3 regions of the Paenarthrobacter sp. NPDC092416 genome follow, and region 1 is predicted to be linked to each of the others. Evidence: riboswitches for the same ligand, from Rfam matches in the RefSeq annotation. Region 1 holds a riboswitch; each other region holds the start of a gene.
The links. A riboswitch is a leader RNA that binds a small molecule or an ion and turns the genes downstream of it on or off. The one in region 1 is predicted to bind thiamine pyrophosphate.
Positions count from the first base shown of each region.

Region 2: linked by a shared signal. The riboswitch ahead of ACIQC5_RS14250 (bifunctional hydroxymethylpyrimidine kinase/phosphomethylpyrimidine kinase) and the one ahead of thiC (phosphomethylpyrimidine synthase ThiC) in region 1 are both predicted to bind thiamine pyrophosphate.
Region 3: linked by a shared signal. The riboswitch ahead of thiO (glycine oxidase ThiO) and the one ahead of thiC (phosphomethylpyrimidine synthase ThiC) in region 1 are both predicted to bind thiamine pyrophosphate.

Region 1 is NZ_JBIVQG010000016.1:13,832-21,713, reverse strand. It holds gene ffh (signal recognition particle protein) at 1-34, shown strand, start outside; gene ACIQC5_RS21380 (alpha/beta fold hydrolase) at 70-792, shown strand; gene thiC (phosphomethylpyrimidine synthase ThiC) at 775-2,622, opposite strand; TPP riboswitch at 2,618-2,725, opposite strand; gene ACIQC5_RS21370 (amidohydrolase family protein) at 2,812-3,894, shown strand; gene ACIQC5_RS21365 (VOC family protein) at 3,973-4,845, shown strand; gene ACIQC5_RS21360 (hypothetical protein) at 4,953-5,390, shown strand; gene rpsP (30S ribosomal protein S16) at 5,596-6,018, shown strand; gene ACIQC5_RS21350 (RNA-binding protein) at 6,020-6,262, shown strand; gene rimM (ribosome maturation factor RimM) at 6,394-6,948, shown strand; gene trmD (tRNA (guanosine(37)-N1)-methyltransferase TrmD) at 6,949-7,749, shown strand.
Region 2 is NZ_JBIVQG010000007.1:61,040-68,921, forward strand. It holds gene ACIQC5_RS14245 (Rne/Rng family ribonuclease) at 1-2,030, shown strand, start outside; TPP riboswitch at 2,219-2,317, shown strand; gene ACIQC5_RS14250 (bifunctional hydroxymethylpyrimidine kinase/phosphomethylpyrimidine kinase) at 2,308-3,831, shown strand; gene rplU (50S ribosomal protein L21) at 4,197-4,505, shown strand; gene rpmA (50S ribosomal protein L27) at 4,567-4,830, shown strand; gene obgE (GTPase ObgE) at 4,967-6,553, shown strand; gene proB (glutamate 5-kinase) at 6,543-7,694, shown strand; gene ACIQC5_RS14275 (glutamate-5-semialdehyde dehydrogenase) at 7,721-7,882, shown strand, end outside.
Region 3 is NZ_JBIVQG010000001.1:644,522-652,403, reverse strand. It holds gene ACIQC5_RS02935 (thiazole synthase) at 1-557, opposite strand, end outside; gene thiS (sulfur carrier protein ThiS) at 561-797, opposite strand; gene thiO (glycine oxidase ThiO) at 794-2,098, opposite strand; TPP riboswitch at 2,091-2,208, opposite strand; gene thiE (thiamine phosphate synthase) at 2,236-2,916, shown strand; gene ACIQC5_RS02915 (ferritin-like fold-containing protein) at 2,951-3,619, opposite strand; gene ACIQC5_RS02910 (RNB domain-containing ribonuclease) at 3,661-5,121, shown strand; gene ACIQC5_RS02905 (DEAD/DEAH box helicase) at 5,398-7,077, shown strand; gene ACIQC5_RS02900 (DNA-methyltransferase) at 7,086-7,882, shown strand, end outside.

The DNA.
Region 1 (7,882 bases):
TCCCAAGGGCTTTGACAAGTTCCTCGGTAAGTAACCAGTGCTGTCGGGGGCCTCGAATAGGGTGAACCCATGCACAAGCAGCGCGTAGTCTTCGTCCACGGCGTAGGAAGCTTCGGTGCTGCGGCATGGCCCAAGCAGCATGGAATGGCGTTGACGTACGACGCCCTGTTCCTGCGCCGTCACGGCTTTGATCCCGTGGCGGCACCGCAGGAATCCAACGTTGCCGCTGACGTCGCCATCCTTGTCGCTTCACTCCTCGATTCAGGCGGCGGACACGTAGTGGCCCACGAACAGGGTGCTGTGTCCGCGATGCTCACCGCGTTGGAGCGTCCGGACCTGGTGCATTCCCTGTCGCTGGTTGAACCGGCATGCCTGTCCTTGACGGCCGAGTTGCCGGCAACGGCGTCGCACCGGGCGCTGATGGAACCGCTGTACCACGTGCGAAGCCAACTCAGCGATGCCGACTACGAGCGCGAGTATTTCCGCCGTGCATATTCCGTGAAGACCGGGGGACTGGACACCCCGGAAGCGCGGCGGTCTGCGCAACGACTCCGGCTGCAGGCGCCACCTTGGGAGGCGCCCCTGCACATCGTTCCGGGGGTTCCCACCCTGGTTTTGACCGGTGGGTGGGAACCCTTGTATGAGGAAATTGCCCGCTACCTGGAAGAGACCGGTGCCGTCCGCCGCGTCGCAGCGGGAGGGCACCGGCCCCAGGATTCCGTCGACGGAGACCGGGCCATCCGGTCCTTTGTCGCCAACGTCGGCAAGGCAATGTCAGTTCAGGCTTCCTGAGCTGCCGCTGCCCTGGTTTGCGGGAACCTGCAGTTCGGGCAAGTAGACCTTGCCACCTGCCGCCAGGAACTCCTGGCTCTTCTCCCGCATCCCGCTGTACATTTCTGCAATGGCAGCCTGGGACTCCGCCGAGCCATATTCGTCGCGGATGTCCTGGCTGATGCGCATGGAGCAGAACTTCGGTCCGCACATCGAGCAGAAGTGTGCGGTCTTGGCCGGTTCCGCGGGCAGTGTTTCGTCGTGGAAGGCTTCAGCGGTAACAGGGTCCAGGGACAGGGCGAACTGGTCCCGCCAGCGGAACTCGAACCTTGCCTTGGACAGGGCATCGTCGCGTTCGTTGGCTCCGGGGTGTCCCTTGGCGAGGTCGGCGGCGTGTGCGGCGATCTTGTACGTGATCACGCCGGTCTTGACGTCGTCTTTGTTGGGCAGCCCCAGGTGTTCCTTCGGCGTGACGTAGCAGAGCATGGCCGTGCCGTAACGGGCGATTTCGGTGGCGCCAATGGCCGAGGTGATGTGGTCGTAGCCGGGGGCCACATCGGTGACCAGCGGGCCCAGTGTGTAGAAAGGGGCTCCCTTGCAGAGTTCCTGCTGCCGTTCGACGTTCTCGCGGACCAAATGGAACGGCACGTGGCCGGGACCTTCCACCATGACCTGGACGTCAAACTCCCACGCCCTTTGGGTCAGTTCGGCGAGCGTGTCCAGCTCGGCGAACTGAGCCGCGTCATTGGCATCTGCTGTGGCGCCGGGACGCAAGCCGTCTCCGAGAGAGAACGCGACGTCGTACTTGGCGAAGATTTCGCACAGTTCGTCGAAGTGCGTGTACAAGAAGTTTTCCTGATGGTGTGCCAGGCACCAGCCTGCCATGATCGATCCGCCGCGGGACACGATGCCCGTGACACGGTTGGCCGTCAAGGGCACATACCGCAGCAGCACACCGGCGTGGATGGTCATGTAGTCCACGCCCTGCTCGCATTGCTCGATCACGGTGTCGCGGAAGATTTCCCACGTGAGCTTGTTGGCTTCGCCGTTGACCTTTTCCAAGGCCTGGTAGATGGGCACTGTTCCGATGGGAACGGGGGCGTTGCGGATGATCCATTCGCGCGTGGTGTGAATGTCATCGCCGGTGGACAGGTCCATGACCGTGTCCGCGCCCCACTGTGTTGCCCACTGGAGTTTGTCGACTTCCTCCGCAATGGAGCTCGTGACGGCCGAGTTGCCGATGTTGGCGTTGATCTTCACGAGGAACGCCTTGCCGATGATCATCGGCTCGGATTCCGGGTGGTTGATGTTGTTGGGGATAATGGCCCGGCCGGCGGCGACTTCGCTGCGGACCAGCTCCACGTCGCAGTTCTCCCTCAGTGCGACAAACTGCATTTCCGGCGTCACGATGCCCTGCTTGGCGTAGTGCATTTGGGTGACGGTCTTACCTTCGACGGCGCGGCGGGGCACTGGCTGGGCGCCCTTCCACTCGGCGGACGCTGCTCCGCGGCGCACGGCCGACTTGCCGTCGTCGAGCAGGTTCCTTTCGCGCCCTGAGTACGCCTCGGTGTCGCCGCGGCCTTCGATCCAGGCGGCGCGGAACGGTTCGAGACCCACTACCGGGTCGCTGCCCGGCCCGGCAGTTCGGTACACCTGCAGGGGTGCGTTCGCTTCACCGTTGGGGGAGGGTTCCAAAGCAATCTCCGTGACGGGGACGCGGATGCCGTTCGAGGGGTCCTCCAGCCAAGCCAGCGAATGGGATTTCAGCGACTGCGTGACGGTTTCCGCCGCATTTTGGCCGGTGCTGGACTGTTCTTGGGCAGGGCTGTGCTGTGTTTCTGTGGTGCTCAAAGGATTACTCACTTCCTTCGCCGGCATTACCCGGACAGGTTCAACGGTCGCAGACTGCGTCAGTCCGATCTCAGCCCCTGCAGGGGCCCCCGTGTGGTCGTAGATGAAGCTACCACAGCCGGCACGCTGGTCCCCAGTCATATCCGATCATGTCCATTCCGCAGGCATGGTGCGGGCTAGGCTTTTTCCATGGCTCACATCATCGAATTCAGCGGCACTGTGCTGGTGGCGGCAGATGCGGAACGCCAGGGGCTCTGGTCCGTGGACGGTGTCCTGACGTTCCAGCGCCCTCTGGCGTCCCCGGATAAAGTGCTGGACGGCTGGGTCCTCCCCGGATTTGTTGACGCCCACTGCCACATTGGACTCGGGGCAGGCGGTGCTGTGGACGAAGCGACGACGCTCGCCCAGGCCGAGGCCGATCGCGACGCCGGAACGCTGCTGATTCGCGACGCAGGCTCGCCCACCGACACTCGCTGGGTCCAACAACGCCACGACCTCCCCCGGCTTATCAGGGCAGGCCGCCACATCGCCCGAAGCCGACGCTATCTTCGCGGCTTGGGGCATGAGATTGAGCCGGGTGACTTGGTCGAAACCGTCCGGAAGGAGGCCCGTGACGGTGATGGTTGGGTGAAGCTGGTCGGCGACTGGATTGACCGTGACGCCGGTGACCTCGCAGCGTCCTTTCCCGCGGACGTCGTCCGGGATGCCATCGCGGCCGCCCACGACGAAGGGGCCAGGGTGACGGCCCATTGTTTTGCCGAAGACACCATCGAGGACATGCTCGACGCTGGGATTGACTGCATTGAACATGCCACTGGCCTCTTGCCCCGGCACATACCCCGTCTCGTTGAGCAGTCCGTCCCGATTGTTCCGACGTTGGTTAACATCGCGACTTTTCCGGATATCGCCGCCCAAGCTGCGCCCAAGTTCCCCGACTACGCGGACCATATGACACGCCTTTGGCAGCGTCGCCGCGAAAGGGTGTTGGAGGCGTTTGAAGCCGGGGTGGCCATCTACGCGGGAACGGATGCCGGCAGCGTCATCCGGCACGGCCGGATAGCGGACGAGATGCGGGAACTGCACGACGCCGGCCTGCCGCCGGCCGCTGTCCTCGACGCCGCCTGCTGGCGGGCCCGAAAGTGGCTGGGAGCCGAAGGAATCAGCGAAGGTGCCAGTGCCGACGTCGTCGTTTGCCACGAGGATCCGCGTCGACAGATCGGGACCGTCGCGGACCTCAAGCACATTGTCTTGCGGGGAGAAGTCGTCCGCTAGGAATAAATTGAAGCTTCAAGTAATTTACTAGTATAGAAAGGTGCCGAAAGGCGGCCACCTCAGATTCGGGAGCTTCGAATGACCACAGTATCCAGCCAGGACCTCCTTCCTGCCGAACTCACCATGGGCACAGTCATGCTCAAAGTAGGCGACATGAAGGTCATGAGCGACTACTACCAGCGCGCGCTCGGACTGGATGTAGTGGCCGAGCAGGATGGAGGTCTGTACCTTGGGCGAGTAGGAAAGCCCGTGGTGCACCTGTCCCCGGCGGCTGGCCTCCAGATTCCGGGGCGTGGCGAAGCCGGCCTGTTCCACACGGCAATCCTGTTCGAGGACCAGCCATCGCTGGCCGCAACCATTGCCACGGCCGCCGAGTACCAGCCAAGGGCCTTCGCGGGCAGTGCCGACCACCTGGTCAGTGAAGCCTTCTATTTCACGGATCCGGAAGGCAATGGAATCGAGCTGTACTACGACAAGCCCCGGGAGCTGTGGCAGTGGGACGGCAAGACGGTTGTCATGGACAATGTCGCGCTTCCGCCGCAGCGCTTCCTCCAGCAACACTTGACTGAAAACGCCGTGGCCGGACAGCGGCAGGCCGCCGCCGGCATCGGGCACGTGCACTTGCAGGTGGGCGACGTGCAAACAGCCCAGGACTTCTATGTGGACACGCTTGGCTTTGAAAAGACTGCCGGCTGGCACGGCCAAGCACTGTTCGTTTCGGCTGGGGGCTACCACCACCACATGGCCATGAACGTGTGGAACAGCCGTGGTGCCGGGCCTCGCCGCGACACCCTGGGCCTGGGCGAAGTGGTGATCGAGGTGCCGTCGGGTGATGACGTGGCAGCCTTGGCGGACCGCTTGAAAGTGGCGGGCGTACAGAGCCATCACACGGGTTCTGAGCTTCGGTTCCAGGACCCTTGGCTTAATCAGTTGCGCGTCGCCGTCCGCTAGTCGCGCTGTGGTGGCTGCAGACTGCATTAGGCTGGGCGTAGGCGGCATGGAATCTCTCAGATTCTGTGCCGACGCCCCGTCAGCACGAAGGATTGAGAGTACTTTCCATGGGCTTTGCCGAAATCTTTGTTGCCACCCACGATGAAGCACTCAAGCGGGCAGCTGCCCTGGAACGCGGCGCCGACGCTGCGGCTTCGGCCGTCAGGATTCCCGACATTACCGACTTCGAAGTCGAGCAGCTCGGCGACCTTGCCGGGAAGGCTGTTCACGCCGCCGGCGCGGACTACGAACTGGCCATGGTGGATGTCACCACTGACGCGCTGCTGGGTGTGCCCGAAGCCATGGTGAGGGCCCTGGCGGAACTCCTCACGTACGAAAGCGAGGGCGAGGGCAATGTCCTTGAGGATGTAGCTGACGCTTGGGCGGCCGAGGAAGACATGCCGTTCGGCCCTGATGAGTCCCGTCAGTTCGTCCACAAGCTGGCCACCCTGGCAGCCGACGTGGAAAACGCGGAACGCTCCGGGTTGTATGTCTGGTCCCTCTGACGAGTTCCTTGCCATCCGGAATATGGCGTCGGAGTGGCGCAAGTCGTAAATACTTCCGGCATCTGGCACAATAGACAGGTACTCGATCGGTGCGGCCCCTCTCTCCGTGCCTAAATCTTGTCCTTTGAACCCCCAAGTAAGGCCCGCCCCACGGGTGCAGAACGACGGGTTCGCCTCGTTTCAAGAAACAGGAGTGACCACAAAAGTGGCCGTAAAGATTCGCCTTAAGCGCTTCGGTAAGATGCGCGCACCGTACTACCGCATCGTCGTCATGGATGCCCGCGCCAAGCGCGATGGCCGTGCCATTGAAGAGATCGGCAAGTACCACCCCACCGAAGAGCCGTCGTACATCGAGGTCGCTTCCGAGCGCGCCCAGTACTGGCTTTCCGTTGGTGCCCAGCCGACCGAGCAGGTTGCCGCGATCCTCAAGATCACCGGTGACTGGCAGAAGTTCAAGGGCCTCCCGGGCCAGGAAGGCACCCTGAAGACCAAGGCTCCGAAGGCTGCTTTCGTTGCACCGGAGAAGGGTTCCGTCATCATTCCGGAAGCCATCACCAAGAAGGCCAAGAAGGACGAAGCTGCTGAAGCTCCGGCCGAGGCTGAAGCAGAGACCACCGAGGCTGAGTAAGTTGCTGGCAGAAGCGCTCGAGCACTTGGTCCGTGGGATCGTTGACAGCCCTGAGGATGTCAAGGTCAGTGCCAAGAACAACCGCCGCGGGGAATCCCTCGAGGTGCGTGTTCACCAGGACGACCTCGGACGGGTGATCGGCCGTCAAGGACGCACCGCACGCGCACTGCGCACTGTAGTTGCAGCCTTGGCAGGTGGCGAGCAGGTCAGGGTCGACGTCGTCGACACCGACCGCCGCCGGTAACGCGCTCAGCAATACTTGTCTTAGATCCGGCCCCTTCACCGAATATGGTGGAGGGGCCGGATTGCTTTATCCAACATTTCATTCCGTGTCTGCCCGGCAGCGCGGGCAACAACGAGAATTCAGAGGAACCCATGCAGCTCCAGGTGGCCCGGATCGGCAAACCCCACGGCATCCGCGGTGAAGTTACAGTCCAAGTACTCACCGACGCCCCCGCTGAACGCTTCGTTGCCGGAACGGAATTTGTGGTGGAGCCGGCGTCTGCAGGTCCATTGACCATCCGCAGCGCCCGGTGGAACAAGGACATCCTACTGCTGGGATTCGAAGAAATTGCCGACCGCAATGCCGCAGAAGTGATCCGCGGCGCGAAGCTTTTCATCGAAACCGAAGACCTCGACAACGACGACGATGACGAGGGCTGGTACGAGCACGAACTGGTGGGCTTGGAGGCGCGGGTTGGTTCGCAGGTGGTGGGCAAGGTTGCAGCCCTCAACACCATGCCCGTACAGGACTTGCTCATGATCAAGTCCGAGGATGGCAAGGAGATCCTGGTTCCCTTCGTTGACGAGATTGTGCCAGAGGTTAACGTCGAGGAAGGGTACATCCTCATCACCCCGCCGGCAGGTCTTTTCGAGATCAACGATGACTCGGCGGAACAGCCAAATGACGGCGCCGGGGATGATGCCTGAATGAGGATTGACGTCGTCAGCATCTTCCCGGAGTACCTCGCTCCGTTGGAATTGTCGCTCATCGGCAAGGCCCGTCAGGACGGACTGTTGGAACTCAACGTCCATGATCTGCGCTCTTTCACCACGGACAAGCACCGGACCGTGGACGACACCCCTTACGGTGGTGGCGCCGGAATGGTGATGAAACCGGAGCCGTGGGCGCAGGCTTTGGAGTCCGTGGCCGGGGTGCGCGAAGGCGCCAAACCGGTACTGATTGTGCCTTCGCCCGCAGGGGAGAGGTTCAATCAGGCGTTGGCCTACGAACTCGCGGAAGAAGAGCAGATCGTCTTCGCTTGCGGGCGTTATGAGGGAATCGACGAGCGTGTCATCGACTGGGCGCAGGAGCACTTTACCGTGCGGCCCGTCAGTCTGGGCGACTACGTCCTCAACGGTGGCGAGGTTGCGGTACTGGCAATGGTTGAAGCAATCGGTCGCTTGCTTCCCGGTGTGGTGGGCAACCCCGAATCCTTGATTGAGGAATCCCACTCGGATGGCCTGCTGGAGTATCCGGTGTACACCAAGCCGTCCTCGTGGCGTGAGCATGAGGTTCCCGCCATCCTGCTCAGCGGCAACCACGGCAAAATTGCGCAGTGGCGCCGGCACGAACAGTTCCGCCGCACCGCCGAACGCCGTCCGGACCTGCTTGCGGAGTTCGACGCCGGTCAGCTGAGTCGCGCGGACCGTAACGCCCTCGGGGAACTTGGCTACGACGTCGTTGATGGCCGCCTGCGCAGCCGTCCCGCCGGCGACGCGCAAAACTGACCCTGCCTTTGACGTCGGCGGCAACACAAAGTAGCCACATGATTGGTCGGATGGATCGGCATGTGGCAGAATTAACCCTTGTGTCTGCTGGGCTAGCACCTGCCACAGGGGGAGCGTAGCCAACAGCCGGACA
Region 2 (7,882 bases), on a different contig from region 1:
ACTTCGTGTCCAAGACCCAGCAGGACTCTTTGATTGGCAACGTTTACCTGGGCAAGGTCCAGAACGTGCTCCCGTCCATGGAGGCGGCATTCGTTGACATCGGACGCGGCCGCAACGCTGTGCTCTACGCCGGTGAAGTGAACTGGGACGCCGTCAACCTGGAAGGTCAGCCGCGCCGGATCGAGAACGCGCTGAAGTCGGGGGATTCCGTTCTGGTGCAGGTGACCAAGGACCCCGTGGGCCACAAGGGTGCCCGCCTGACCAGCCAGATCTCGCTGCCGGGCCGCTACCTCGTGTACGTACCGGGCGGTTCCATGACCGGCATCTCGCGCAAGCTTCCCGACGTCGAGCGCAACCGTCTCAAGCGCATCCTGAAGGACCGTTTGCCGGAGAACGCGGGCGTTATTGTCCGCACGGCTGCCGAAGGTGCTTCCGAGGAAGAGCTGACGCACGACATCAACCGTCTTCGCGCCCAGTGGGAAGGCATCGAAGGGCAGGCGTCCTCCACCAAGGTCCTGGCACCGGAACTTCTCTACGGCGAACCGGACCTGACTATCAAGGTGGTCCGTGACGTCTTCAACGAGGACTTCTCCAAACTGATCGTCTCCGGCGATGACGCATGGGACACTATCGAGGCCTACGTCACGTATGTTGCCCCGGACCTGGTGGGTCGCCTGGAAAAGTGGACCAAGGACCAGGACATCTTCTCGGCTTGGCGGATCGACGAGCAGATCCACAAGGCACTGGACCGCAAGGTCTTCCTGCCCTCAGGTGGTTCGCTGGTCATAGACCGCACCGAAGCCATGACTGTGGTGGACGTCAACACGGGCAAGTTCACCGGCAGTGGTGGAAACCTTGAAGAAACCGTTACCAAGAACAACCTTGAAGCGGCCGAAGAGGTGGTTCGGCAGCTGCGCCTCCGCGACATCGGCGGCATCATTGTCATCGACTTCATCGACATGGTCCTTGAATCCAACCGGGACCTGGTCCTCCGGCGCCTGGTGGAATGCCTGGGCCGCGACCGCACCAAGCACCAGGTAGCCGAAGTGACGTCGCTGGGTCTCGTCCAGATGACGCGCAAGCGCATGGGTACCGGCCTTTTGGAAGTCTTCGGCGAGCAGTGCGAGCACTGTGCCGGCCGCGGCGTGGTCACCCACGACGAACCCGTCGAGCACCGCCGGGCCAACGTCGTAGCGGCGGAGCACCACCGCCCGCACACCGAAACCCAGCAGCCGCCCGCCCGCACCGAGCGCAAGCGCCGCCGTGGCAAGGGCGGGGGACAGGCTACTGCCGACGCTCCCGTGGCCGTTCACACCTCGGCGTCCGCTCCTGCCGCGCACGCACCGGCGCCGGAAACCACCGATCCGGTCCGCCAAGCAAAGGCAGAAGCCACCCGGGCGGCATTGGCCACCATTGCGGCGGCCGCACACGCAGCACACTTGCACGACGACGAACTGCATCGGGCGGCCGAGGAGCAGGCACATCTTGCGAGCCATGAAGAGCACTCCGGCGGCGCCGCTGCCGGTTCTCCTGCCGGTGGCGGCCAGGATGCGGCCTCACGTGAATCACGATCGACGCCGGTTCTGCGCTTCGGGGGCGAGGAAGTTGCCCTTCCGTTCGTAGAACATGCCGAGGAAGTGTCCTCCGGTAAACCGGCCATGAGCTTGGACCTCCTCGCCGAGGCCTTCTCGCATCTTGGGGCTGCGCCGGTTGCTGAAACCGAAAGTCCCGTTGCGTCCCAGCCGGCGCAACGGGAACCGAAGGCATCGTCCGAAGAACTGGATGGATACGCTGAGGAAGCCCACGAGGCCTCTTCCCGTTCACGCGGTCGCCGTGGTCGCCGCAACCGCAGTGCCAGCCGGGCGCAGGGCGCAGCCAACGAGACCAGCGTGGAGCACCACGAGGTAGCTGCCTCCAGTGGGGGCGGCACGGCGCATGAGGCCAAGGCGCCCACCGTAGCGCCGGCCAAGCCCGTGGCAGCCAACGAGCCCATCATTCTCGGAGTCGGCGTGCCCGCTTCCGAGCTGTAGGTTCCCGCCACTGCGCAGCTGTACATCGCCGGGCCCCGGCAGAATCCGTGACCAACGGACTCTGCCGGGGCCCGGCGTCGTTGTCGGCCCTTTTAGGCGAGCATCAGTCGCATCCCGTCGGCAACAGTCACATCCCGCCGATCAAGACGGCACGGTTCCGTTACCAGAGTCCATCCCCGCTAGGCTAGGAAGCTGACACGGGGTGCCGGGCGCAGGGCCAGGCTGAGATCCAGACCCGTTGAACCTGTCCGGTTAGCACCGGCGAAGGGATGTCTTCATGACTTCAGCGTCGTATTCTCCTGTCTACCCGGTAGCCGTTGCTGCGGGTCGGCCAACACCAAGGGTGCTCAGCATCGCCGGCTCGGACCCCTCCGGAGGTGCCGGAATCCAAGCAGACTTGAAGAGCATCGCTGCCCTCGGTGGATACGGAATGGCTGCCATCACGGCTCTCACTGCCCAGAACACCCAAGGTGTCACCGGTGTCCATGTACCCCCGGTGGAATTCCTGCGGCAGCAACTCGATGCCATCAGCAACGACATTTCCCTTGACGCCGTGAAGATTGGCATGCTCGGAGACACAGCGGTTATCGAAGAAGTCCGCAGCTGGCTCGAGAAGGTGCGTCCCGCCGTCGTGGTCCTTGATCCGGTGATGATCGCCACCAGCGGTGACCGCCTCCTGCGGGAGTCGGCCGAAACTGCGCTCCGTGGCCTGTTGCCTCTTGCCGACCTGATAACTCCGAATCTTCCTGAACTTGCCATGCTCCTTGGCGAGCCCGAGGCCCCGGACTGGGCTACTGCCCTGGAGCAGGGGAAGCGCCTCGCGGCCGAATGCGGCAATACCGTCCTGGTAAAGGGCGGCCACCTGGCCGGTACTGAATGTCCTGACGCGCTGGTCAATACCAGTGGATTGTTGCGGCAGGACGTACTGGAAGTCGCCGGACCCCGCGTGGTTACCAAGAACAGCCACGGGACTGGATGCTCCCTATCGTCCGCCCTTGCCACCGTGCAGGCCCGCACGGGGGATTGGGAAGCATCCTTGCGTGAGGTCAAACCTTGGCTGCTCACGGCCCTCACAGCGGCGGACACCCTCGAAGTGGGGCAGGGCAGCGGCCCCGTCCATCATTTCCACCACTTGGCCCAAGCCGCCCGGCCCGGCGACTTCGCAGCCAGGTTGTGGGCAGCTGCCACTGAAGAGCTTGATGCCATCTATGGCCTCAACTTCATTCAGGAACTGCAGTCCGGCGCGTTGTCCGAGTCCCAGTTCAGCTACTACCTGGCCCAGGACGCGATCTACCTTAACGGCTATTCGCGGGTCCTGGCGCGCGCCGGGGCATTGGCACCGAGTGAGGAAGAGCAACTGTTCTGGGCGCGCGGATCACAAATGTGCCTTGAAGTGGAATCGGAGCTGCACAGAAACTGGCTCAGCACTCGTCAGGCATCGACCGAAACAGGCCCGGTCACCAAGTCATACGTGGACCACCTGCTGGCCTCGTCTGCATCGGGAAGCTATGCGGTCCTGTTGGCGGCAATACTCCCGTGCTACTGGCTGTATGCCGAAGTGGGCCAGCAGTTGCACGGGGCATATGTGGAAGCCGGCGCGCCGGCAGGCCACCCCTACGCTGAATGGCTGCGGACGTACGCCGATGAAGAGTTTGCTGCGGCAACCCGGAAGGCGATTGATTACACAGCCACCGCGGCGGCGTCAGCATCCGCTCAGGAATGGGAGGCCATGCTTGAGGCCTTCGCCCACTCGTGCCGTTATGAAACAGCGTTCTTCGATGCTCCGAGGCTGTTCGCTTAGCAGGGGGTTTTGAGCGGTTTTCTGCCGAGACGGCGCGCGCCGTGGCGAAATCCCCGAAACAGGGCCTGCAGGCTGTATGCTCTTTAGGCACGGTGCCGGGCGAGTCCGTTCCAGCTGGTGATGATCATCACGTGGAGACCTCCGGACCCGGCCTCATTTGCAGCCGAAGGCCAAACTAGCGTAATCTTGATCTTCGGTGCTTACGCCAACACTTGGGTTATGCCCCTTGGAATTGTTCATGGGATGACTCGCGGACTTCGATCTGAAGTCCACGGCGTTGAGGCACAGCGCGAACCAGGCCTGATTCCGGCTCAAGGTTCCGCACGCAAATTTAGTAAGAAACGTCGAGAGAAGTGAGTACCCAAGTGGTGTACGCGATTGTCCGCGCAGGCGGCCGCCAAGAAAAAGTTTCCGTTGGAGACTACGTAACGCTGAACCGCGTCCCCGGTGGAGCCGGCAGCACGCTTGAGCTGCCCGCCTTGCTCCTGGTTGACGGTGACAAGGTCACGTCTGCAGCTGCTGACCTGGCCAAGGTCAAGGTTACGGCTGAGATCCTCGAGGACCTCCGTGGTCCGAAGATCGTCATCCAGAAGTTCAAGAACAAGACCGGCTACAAGAAGCGCCAGGGTCACCGTCAGGAACTGACCAAGATCAAGATCACGAGCATCAAGTAACCTCTGGTTACTCTGTTCAGGTTTTTCAGTTTCCCCAGAAATTTAGAGGCAGGCATTTCACATGGCACACAAAAAAGGCGCGAGTTCCACTCGCAACGGTCGTGACTCCAACGCTCAGCGTCTCGGCGTCAAGCGTTTCGGTGGTCAGGTAGTTTCCGCTGGCGAGATCATCGTCCGCCAGCGCGGCACCCACTTCCACCCGGGCGCCGGTGTCGGCCGCGGTGGCGACGACACCCTGTTCGCTCTCGAGGCAGGTGCGGTTGAGTTTGGTACTCGTCGCGGCCGTCGCGTAGTGAACATCGTTGCTGCTGCAGCTGCAGAGTAACAACAAGTTCTGAACCGGTGGAGCGGGCCAAACGGCCCGCTCCACCGTTCTTTTAACCGCATTACAATCAACTAGGGCGCTTCCGGGTGCGCTGGATATAGCAATTTCGCTGGCAACAGCAACAGAGGAGATTCACGTGGCGAGCTTTGTAGACCGGGTAGTCCTGCACGTATCCGGTGGAACCGGCGGCCACGGCTGTGTCTCTGTCAAGCGGGAGAAGTTCAAGCCGCTTGGTGGTCCGGACGGCGGCAACGGCGGAAATGGCGGCGACGTCATCCTGCGCGTTGATTCCCAGACCACCACCCTCCTTGACTACCACCACGCTCCCCACCGCCACGCCACCAATGGTGGCCCCGGCATGGGTGACTGGCGCGGTGGCAAGAACGGAGAAACCCTCATCCTTCCGGTGCCGGACGGCACAGTGGTCAAGACCAAGGACGGCGAAGTCCTTGCCGACCTCGTGGGTGAAGGCACGGAGTTCATTGCTGCTGCCGGCGGCCAGGGTGGCCTCGGCAACTCGTCGCTATCCTCGCAGAAACGCCGTGCCCCGGGCTTTGCGCTGCTCGGCATCGAAGGCGAGTCCAGCGACATCGTCCTGGAACTGAAGTCCATTGCAGACATCGCGCTGGTGGGCTTCCCCTCTGCCGGCAAGTCGAGCCTGATCGCTGCCATGTCCGCGGCGCGGCCAAAGATTGCCGACTACCCCTTCACAACCCTTATTCCCAACCTCGGCGTGGTCCAGGCCGGCGAAGTCCGGTTCACCATTGCTGACGTTCCCGGCCTGATCGAGGGTGCCAGCGAGGGCAAGGGCCTTGGCCATAACTTCCTGCGCCACGTTGAGCGCTGCGCCGCCTTGGTTCACGTCCTCGACTGTGGAACCCTCGAAGCAGATCGCGACCCCTTGTCGGACCTCGCCATCATCGAGGCCGAGCTGGACAAGTACGCCGTGGACATGAGCTATGCAGGTGTCGACGGCGAAGTGGTGCCGCTGAACGAGCGACCCCGGCTCGTGGTCCTCAACAAAGTGGACCTGCCCGACGGCAAGGACATGGCAGAGTTCGTTCGCCCGGACCTCGAAGCCCGCGGATACCGTGTCTTCGAAGTCTCGGCCACCAGCCATGAAGGCTTGCGCCAGCTAGGTTTCGCCATGGCAGAAATCGTCAAGGCTGCCCGCGATGCGGTTGAAACTGCGCCGCCAAAGGTTGCTCCACCCATCCTGCGTCCGCGTGCGGTCAATGAGTCCGGCTTCCGGATCCGCCGTGAGGAAAAGAACCTCGAGCCGCTGTTCCGCGTGCTCGGCGAGAAGCCTGTACGTTGGGTCAAGCAGACTGACTTCACCAACGAGGAAGCCATTGGCTACCTGGCTGACCGCCTTGCCAAGCTCGGCGTTGAGACCGAGCTCTTCAAGGTAGGCGCCAAACCTGGCGATACCGTTGTCATCGGTGAAGACGATGGCGTGGTCTTCGACTGGGAGCCCACCATGATGGCCGGCGCCGAGCTTCTGGCCACCCCTCGCGGCACCGACATCCGCGTTGCGGACATCGGCGACCGTCCCACACGTTCGCAGAAGCGTGATGAGCAGATCGAACGCCGCGAGGCCAAGGCAGCTGCACGCGCCGAACTTGAAGCCGAGCGCAAGGCGGGCATCTGGACCGAGTCCGTCAACCGCCGTCGTTCGCAGCCTATTAAGGAAAGCAACCTGGATACCGGTGATGACGACTAAAACAGTCGAAGCTCCCAACGCAGCAGAGGCAAGTGAGCGCCATGCGCTGGCTACCGCCAAGCGGATTGTGGTCAAGGTCGGTTCGTCGTCCCTGACCAGCATCAAGGGCGGCATCTCCGAGAAGTCGCTCACAGCGCTGGTGGATGCCCTTGCGGACAAGCGCAACGCGGGCACCGAGATCATTCTGGTGTCCTCGGGCGCAATCGCTGCCGGTCTTGCTCCGCTGGGTCTTGCCAAGCGGCCCAAGGACCTGGCGACGCAGCAGGCAGCGGCGAGTGTGGGGCAAGGGCTGTTGATGGCCCGGTACACCCAGGCTTTCAGCGCCCATGGCGTGACGGTCAGCCAGGTTTTGCTGACCGCTGATGACCTCATGCGCCGGACGCAGCACACCAACGCTTTCCGGGCCCTGGATCGACTGTTGAACCTTGGCGTCGTGCCTGTGGTGAACGAAAACGACACCGTTGCCACCCACGAAATCCGCTTCGGGGACAACGACCGTTTGGCTGCCTTGGTGGCCCACTTGGTGCGAGCCGACGCGTTGGTGCTCCTGTCCGACGTCGATGCCCTGTACGACGGCCCGCCGTCGCAAGGCGCCCAGCGTATTCCTTTGGTTCGCGGTCCTGAGGACCTCGAAGACGTCACCATCGGCAAGGCCGGCAAAGCGGGCGTTGGAACCGGCGGGATGATGACCAAGGTGGAGGCCGCGTCGATCGCCGCTGGCTCCGGCATCCATGCCCTCGTGACGTCCACGCCCAACGCCGCGGCGGCGTTGGCGGGGGAGGACGTGGGAACGTGGTTTGCCATCAACGGCAACCGCAAGCCCGTCCGCCTCCTGTGGCTGGCGCACTTGGCGACCGTCCAGGGCCGTTTGGTGCTCGACGACGGCGCCGTCAAAGCCGTGCGCGATCGGCACAGGTCACTCCTTCCCGCCGGCATTTCGGATGTCAGCGGTGAATTCGAGGCCGGCGATCCTGTGGAAATGGTGGCCGCTGATGGCACCGTGGTGGCGCGAGGCCTGGTGAACTACTCTTCGGAGGAACTGCCCCGCATGCTGGGACGCTCAACACAGGAACTCGGCAAGGCCATGGGCCGAGGCTATGACCGCGAAGTTGTTCATGTTGATGACTTGGTGCTCCTCTAGGTCCACCCCTCAACTAAACTTGGACCATGACTGAAGCGCTGACGCCCGACGCCCCTGTGATTTCCGACGTTTCCGGTACCACCGGCCGGACGCCGGAAAGCCCTGCGGCTGGTGGAGTCCCGCTGTCGCCGGAAGATGTCCAGGCTGCTGTGCACGCCATCGCGGACCGTTCGCGAAAGGCAGCCCGC
Region 3 (7,882 bases), on a different contig from region 1:
ACCGAAGCGCGCGAGACGATCAGTTCGATGTTGTGCGGATTCAGAATTCCCAGGCCCGTTCCGATCGGCGAACCCAGGGGCATGACAGCCGTGGCTCCCAGATTTTCCAGCCGAAGCGCCAGCACGGGGTCATCGTTCGTGTAGGCAAAGACCTTGAAACCGCGGTTGACCAGCTGTTCCATGGCGTCCACCAGTTCCACGGCATCAGGCAGAAGCGTGTGCTCGTCGGCAATGACCTCCAGTTTGACCCAGTCCGTCTCCAACGCCTCACGGGCAAGTTCGGCTGTCATGACGGCGTCCTTCGCAGTGAAACACCCTGCCGTGTTCGGAAGGACCCTGATGTTGTGATCCACCAGGAGCTGAAACAGCGAGCCTGTCTCGGCCGGCGAGTATCGGCGCATGGCAACTGTGGTGAGTTCCGTACCCGAGGCCAGCAGAGCAGCGCCCAGCCCGTCGAGGCTCGGGGCGCCCCCAGTGCCCATGATGAGGCGCGAGCCGAACTCAACACCGTCAATCACCAATGCATCGGTGTGAACGTCAATGTTTGTTGTGGTCATGGTTCAGCCTCCCTGTACTGCGGTCACGAGTTCGAGTTCATCGCCGTCTGCGAGCGCCGTGGCAGCCCACTGGCTGCGCGGAACCACTTCGGAGTTGCGGGCGACGGCGACACCCAGCTTGCCGCCGTCGGTCGCCTGTCCGAGGTGGTCCAGAACGCGGCCGGTGATGGCGGTGACGAGGGTGCTGACTGAGGCGTTATCCGACACTGCGTGGTCGGCGCCATTGAGTTTGATGTTCATGCTGGGTCCTTGCTGGCGATGGGTGTGGCGGACGTCAGGAGTCGTGGTGTTGATCCGATGCCGGTAGCGGTGTGGCCGGCGGTGAACCGGTCCGGCCGGAACCTGGTCCATCTGGGATCTGTGATGCCCTCCATCAGCTGAGCGGTGATCTTTGCCGCTGCAGGCATCAGGAGGACACCGTGGCGGAAGAAACCAGTGGCGATCACAAGCCCGGCGACGTCGCCGTCGTGCCCGGCGGCGCGTCCCAGCAGCGGTGCGTTGTCCGGGGTTCCGGGGCGGGCACGGGCTGTGGCTTCCAGGAGTTCCAGCTCGGCGACCGCAGGAACCAGGACCTGGGCGTCGCGCAGCAATTGGTACACACCGCCGGCGGACACGGCATTGGACGATGCCGAGAGGCCATCCTCACGTTGGGTGGCTCCGATCACCACAGTGCCGTCCTCACGGGGCACGATGTATACGGGAACTCCACGCACCATGCCGCGGACTGTGGAGGTGACCAGCGGCCTGAGGTGTTCGGGGACACGGAGTCGGAGAATGTCGCCATAGACGGGGCGCAACGGGAGGGCGAGTCCGTCCGGCAGGCCGGCGAGGCCGGCAGCACCCAGGCCGTTCGCCACCACGGTCTCCTCCGCGCGAATCACGTGGCCGGATGCGACCGTGGCTCCGCAGACCCTGTCATCGTCCCAGTCGAGCCTGACAGCCGACGAGGCCATGGCGAAGCCATCGGCTGCGCCGCCGACCCAGCTGGCGTCTGCTGGTGTGTGTGCCGCAAGGCTTGCGATGAGGCGACGGGCAAGCTTGCGAGGGTCCACCTGATGGTCGGCCGGGATGTCGAACGCACACGAGATTTGCGGGCTCAGGAGCGGTTCCCGCTCGCGTGCCTGGCGAAGCGCCAACGGTTCAACGTCCAGCCCGTTGGCCACCTGCACCGATCGCAGGTCCGCCAGCGCCCGACGGTCCGCGGCATCCGCGCCAACGGCCAGGGTCGACGTCGTGCGGTATCCGGTGCCGTCTCCGTCGGAGGGCAGGAGCGTTCCAACGAAACCCGGCCACAGTCCTGAGGACTCCAACATCAGTTCGAGGAGATCTTCTTCCTGGTAGTGCAATTCGCTGACCGGAGCGAGCATGCCCGCGGCGGCGAACGTGGCGCCGGTGGCTGGTTGAGGATCGATGAGCACGACCGAGCGGCCGCGTCGCCTTGCCTCCTCGGCAATGCCCAGGCCAATGATGCCGCCGCCGATCACGGCAACGTCCGCGTGCAGCAGTTGCGAGGTTCCGGGGGTGTGGTCCGATGCTCCCATGGGTTTCCTTCCCTACGCCGGTATTAGCCGGATCAGGTCAAGCGGTCGGCGCTGAAGCCCTCTCAGCCGGACGGTCATATGACGCAGTCTCGGCTCCCGCAGTACGTGCCCAGTTTAGAGGAACTACTCTGGTTTTCATGACCCAGCATGATGTCCACACCACAGCCCGCCTCTACCTGTGCACCGATGCCCGCAAACAACGAGGCGATTTCGAAGACTTCGTCGACGCCGCATTTGAGGGCGGCGTGGACATCATCCAGCTTCGCGACAAGACGCTCGAGGCCGGAGAGGAACTGGAAGTCCTGGAGGTTCTCCACAAGGTCGCGCACCGCCACGGACGGCTCTGGTCGGTCAACGATCGGGCCGATGTTGCCAGTATTTCCGGGGCTCCCGTATTCCACATAGGACAAAAAGACATCCCCCTCCGAGCCGCCCGCCACCTGCTCCACGACCCCACCGTGATTGGTCTCTCCACCCACACCCCTGAGCAGATTGACGCAGCGATCGCAGCTTCCCCGGGCCGCAGTGGGCTGGACTATTTCTGCGTGGGCCCAGTGTGGGCAACGCCTACCAAACCTGGACGCGCGGCAGTTGGCCTGGACTTGGTCACATATGCCGCAGAAGCCGTGAAGCGGGCTGACGAGGAGACGGTCGGGGGCGTGCTGCTTCCTTGGTTTGCCATCGGCGGCATCGACCTCACCAACGTGGAGCAGGTTGTCGCGGCGGGCGCGAGCCGGATCGTCGTGGTCCGCGCCATCACTGAAGCAGAAGACCCGACGGCGGCAGCCAAGGCGCTGGTCGAAGCCCTCGGCGCGTAGCACAACTGTCCGTTGGGGTCTCTGCCGAACCACTTCAAGCGGTCAGGCCGAGGCCCGTCATGCGTTGACTGTGGCGCCCTGCCAACTCCGCCGTCAAGGCAGTCGCGGTTTCCCGGGCATCCCCTTCACCCCGCAACATGGGACCGAGGAGGGGATGCTCCATGGCCACCCGCTGGGCTTGGGTGAGCGCCTCTCCCACCAGCCGTCGGCCCCACAAGGCAAGTCTCGAGGACAAACGGGGGTCCTCTGACAGGGCCCGACGCAGCAGGACCCGTAGAACCTCCGTGGCCTGATCGGAAGCGGTAATTTTCTCGACGAACTCCTGGGTCCCCGCATCGAGGTAGGCCGCCACCGCCCGATAGAAATCGGACGATACGGTGTCGATCACGTACGCCTTCATGATGGACTCAAACCAGTCACCGGGCCTGGTCCGCTCATGGAAATGGTCAAACGAGCGCTGGAACGGGAGCATGGCCTCGTCGGGGTCTATCCCCAACCCGTTGAGCCTGGCAGTGACCATGGCGAAATTTCCGTAGGCACCCACGGCAATTTTGGCCAGAACCGCCCGGTCATGCAGCGTCGGCGCATATCTGGAGTCCGAGGACAGCCTGCCGAAGGCTGACAACTCGCCGTAAGCCATGGCTCCGAGCATCTCCGCCACGAGGTGCCCAGGGGAAGGAATGCCAGACCAGGATGTGCCCATGATCCAAGACTATCCGCCGATTTCGGGCTAACCTGATTTTCGTGCCACATCATCGGATAGCGCCCAACGTCACCGACGCATCGAACCAGCTCGCAGAGGCATTTGCCGCGTTGAGGACCGAGCTGGAGCTCCCGGGGGTCTACCCTTCTGCGGCCGTTGAGGAAGCCCGCGAGTCCGTGGAACACCATGGGCTGCCGGATCGGGATCTGCGTGACGTTCCCTTTGTGACAATCGACCCCGCAACGTCCACGGACCTGGACCAGGCGCTCTTCATCGATCGTGACGGTGAGGGGTACAAGGTTCTCTACGCGATCTCGGATGTCCCGTCTTTTGTAGCTCCCGGCGGGGCCCTGGATGCCGAAACACGGCACCGCGGACAGACGTTCTATGCACCGGATGGCAGGATCCCGCTCCACCCCGAGGTCATCAGCGAGAACGCCGGAAGCCTGTTGGCCGACCAGGATTGCGCGGCATACGTCTGGGAGTTTGCGCTCGACGCCGAGGCCAACGTCGTGTCCGTCCGTGTTGCCAGGGCAACAGTCCGCAGCCGCGCCAAGCTCAGCTACAAGGGAGCCCAGGAAGAGATTGACGCCGGCACGGCGCCTCCGGTTCTCCAGCTCCTCAAGGAGGTTGGACTCAAGCGCGTTGAGCTCGAGCGCTTGCGCGGTGGAGCCAGCCTCAACATGCCTGAACAGGAGATCGTCCAAGTGACGGATTCCGGAGGATACAGAATCGTAGCTGCGCCTTCTCTCCCCGTTGAAGACTGGAACGCCCAAATCTCCCTGATGACCGGAATGGCCGCCGCGCAGCTGATGCTCGACGGAAAAGTCGGCATCCTGCGCACCATGCCAGCGCCGGAAGAACGTTCCCTGCTCCACTTCAAACGCCAAACAAAGGCACTCGGCAAGCCATGGGACGGAGAGGTCAGTTATGGCGAATACTTGCGGACCTTGGACGCCTCGGACCCGAGACAACTCGCCATCCTGCATTCAGCGGGCATGTTGTTCCGCGGCGCAAGCTATACCCCGTTCGACGGCGAGGTTCCGGCCAACGTCATCCAGTCGGCCATCGGCGCACCCTATGCCCACACCACCGCTCCCCTGCGGCGGCTCATCGATCGTTTCGTCTTGGTGATCTGCGAGGCACTGAGCAATGACCAACAGATCCCTGGCTGGGCCCGCGAAGCACTTCCTTCCCTTCCTGAGATTATGGCGGGCTCGGACCAACTGGCCTCCAAGCTGGAGCGGATGGCCTTGGATGCGGTTGAAGCCGCGCTTGCTGTGAACCACATCGGCCAGGAGTTCGAGGCGGTTGTTATTTCCGGTTCGAAGCCGCCCAACGGCAACGGCAACGGCAACGGTCCTTCCGGCATTGTGCAGATCGCGGAGCCTGCAGTGACTGCCCGCTGCGAGGGCGAACTTGAGCCTGGCACCAAGGTCAGGGTGAAGCTTGTGAAGGCGGACATCGCCACGCGGGAGATCCGTTTTCAACTTCTTCCCTAGCGCAGATCCGCCCCGATCCGGGCTTTGAGGCTCCCAGAGGATAGACTGACCCTGTAGTAATGGATGCCCGGTCGTTGATTCAGTTCATTTTTGAAGTCAACAAGCCCGCCCCTACGCGATCTTGAGATGTGCCCGCTGGTCACCAGTGCCAGTACTTAGATAGCCCGCGATCGGCTTCCACTGGATTTGCTTGTGCGCCCGTTGTGCTCCGGTACGGCTCCGCCGCCGCCGTTGAGCACGCAGCGCCAATGCCCAAATGAATAAGGAAACTCCCCTGTGAGTGAATTGCACACCCATGAAGTCTTGACCGACTCCACCGGAACCGAATCGATCGAACCCGAGGAAACCATTACCTCGGACGAGACACCCCATGAGATCGAAGAAAAGTCCTTCGCTGACTACAACGTCCGTGCCGACATCGTCGAATCGTTGGCCGACGCAGGCATCACCCACCCGTTCCCCATCCAGGCCATGACGCTGCCTGTGGCCCTCAGCGGCCACGACATCATCGGCCAGGCCAAGACCGGTACCGGCAAGACCCTTGGTTTCGGTATCCCTGCCCTCCAGCGCGTTGAAGGCCGGGATGACGCAGGCTACGCCAAGCTCGCAGTGCCGGGTGCCCCCCAGGCGTTGGTGATCGTTCCAACCCGTGAACTCGCAGTCCAGGTTGCCAATGACCTCCAGACGGCGTCCCGCAAGCGCAACGCCCGCATCGCCACCATCTACGGCGGCCGCGCCTACGAGCCCCAGATCGACGCCCTCCAGAAGGGTGTCGAAATTGTTGTCGGAACACCCGGCCGCCTGATCGACCTCTACAAGCAGAAGCACCTGAGCTTGAAGAACGTCAAGATGGTCATCCTGGATGAGGCCGACGAAATGCTGGACCTTGGCTTCCTCCCGGACGTCGAGACGCTGATCGCCGGAACCCCTGCCGTCCGCCAGACCCTGCTCTTCTCCGCCACGATGCCGGGCCCCGTGATCGCGATGGCCCGCCGCTACATGACGCAGCCGACGCACATCAGGGCAGCTGACCCCAACGACGAAGGCCTCACCAAGCGCGACATCCGTCAGCTCATTTACCGTGCGCACAGCATGGACAAGACGGAGGTCGTGGCCCGCATCCTCCAGGCCCGCGGCCGGGGCAGGACCATCATCTTCACCAAGACCAAGCGCACCGCCGCGAAGGTTGCCGAAGAGCTCGTGGACCGCGGGTTCGCCGCTGCCGCCATCCACGGCGACCTCGGCCAAGGTGCCCGTGAGCAGGCCTTGCGTGCCTTCCGCAACAACAAGGTGGACGTTCTGGTCGCCACCGACGTCGCAGCCCGCGGCATCGACGTCGACGACGTCACCCACGTCATCAACTATCAGTGCGTTGAAGACGAGAAAATCTACCTGCACCGCGTGGGACGTACGGGTCGTGCAGGAAACAAGGGCACCGCTGTCACGTTCGTGGACTGGGACGACATGCCCCGCTGGGGCCTCATCAACAAGGCTCTGGGACTCAGCGTTCCGGAACCCATCGAGACGTACTCCTCCTCGCCGCACTTGTACGAGGACCTGGACATTCCCGAGGGCACCAAGGGCCGCCTTCCCCGCAACAAGCGCACCCTTGCTGGTGTCGACGCCGAGGTCCTCGAAGACCTTGGCGAGACGGGCAAGAAGAACTCCGGTTCCGCCCGTGGCAGCCGCGACGGCGGGCGTGGACGCGATGGTAGCCGTGGCCGCTCCGACTCGGCCAGCAGCGAGTCAAAGGGCGACTCCGGGCGCAACCGCACGCGCCGCCGTCGTACCTCCGACGGCGATGCAGCCCCGGCCTCAGCAGGGGAAGCCAAGGCTCCCGTTGCTGAAGGTGCTGAGAAGCCTGCACGGTCGCGCCGTACGCGCACGCGCCGCCGCAACGGCGAAGTCGTATCGGGCGAAACGGCCGGCGCGCAGTCCGGTAACTCCGAGGCCTAAATCCCTCAATGACTGAAACTGTTTGGGCGCCGGACGGCGGCAATCTGGTGGTGCACGCGGACAACGCGGAATTCCTCCCGACGCTGCCGGACGGCGCCTTCACACTCATTTACGTGGACCCGCCATTCAATACCGGCCGGGTCCAGCGCCGCCAGGAAACCCGCATGGTCCGCAACGCGGACGGCGACGGCGACCGGGTCGGCTTCAAGGGCCGTTCCTATGACACCATCAAGGGCGCCCTGCACAGCTACGACGACGCTTTCAGCGACTACTGGTCGTTCCTGGAGCCAAAGCTCGTTGAAGCGTGGCGCCTACTGGCCGACGACGGCACCTTGTACCTGCACCTCGACTACCGTGAAGTGCACTACGCCAAGGTCATGCTGGATTCAATTTTCGGCAGGGAATGCTTCCTGAACGAGATCATCTGGGCCTACGACTACGGCGCCCGCGCCAAAAACCGCTGGCCCACCAAGCACGACAACATCCTGGTGTACGTCAAGAACCCCGCAAAATACCACTTCGACAACGCCGAAGTGGACCGCGAGCCGTACATGGCACCCGGCTTGGTCACGCCCGCCAAACGCGAGCGTGGGAAGCTCCCCACGGACGTCTGGTGGCACACGATCGTCTCGCCGACGGGCCGGGAAAAGACCGGCTACCCCACCCAGAAGCCTGAGGGACTGGTGCGCAGGATCGTCACGGCATCAAGCCGTGAGGGCGATTGGTGCCTTGACTTCTTTGCGGGCTCCGGGACCCTGGGCGCGGTCGCGGCCAAGCTCGGCCGCAATTTCGTGTGCGTCGACCA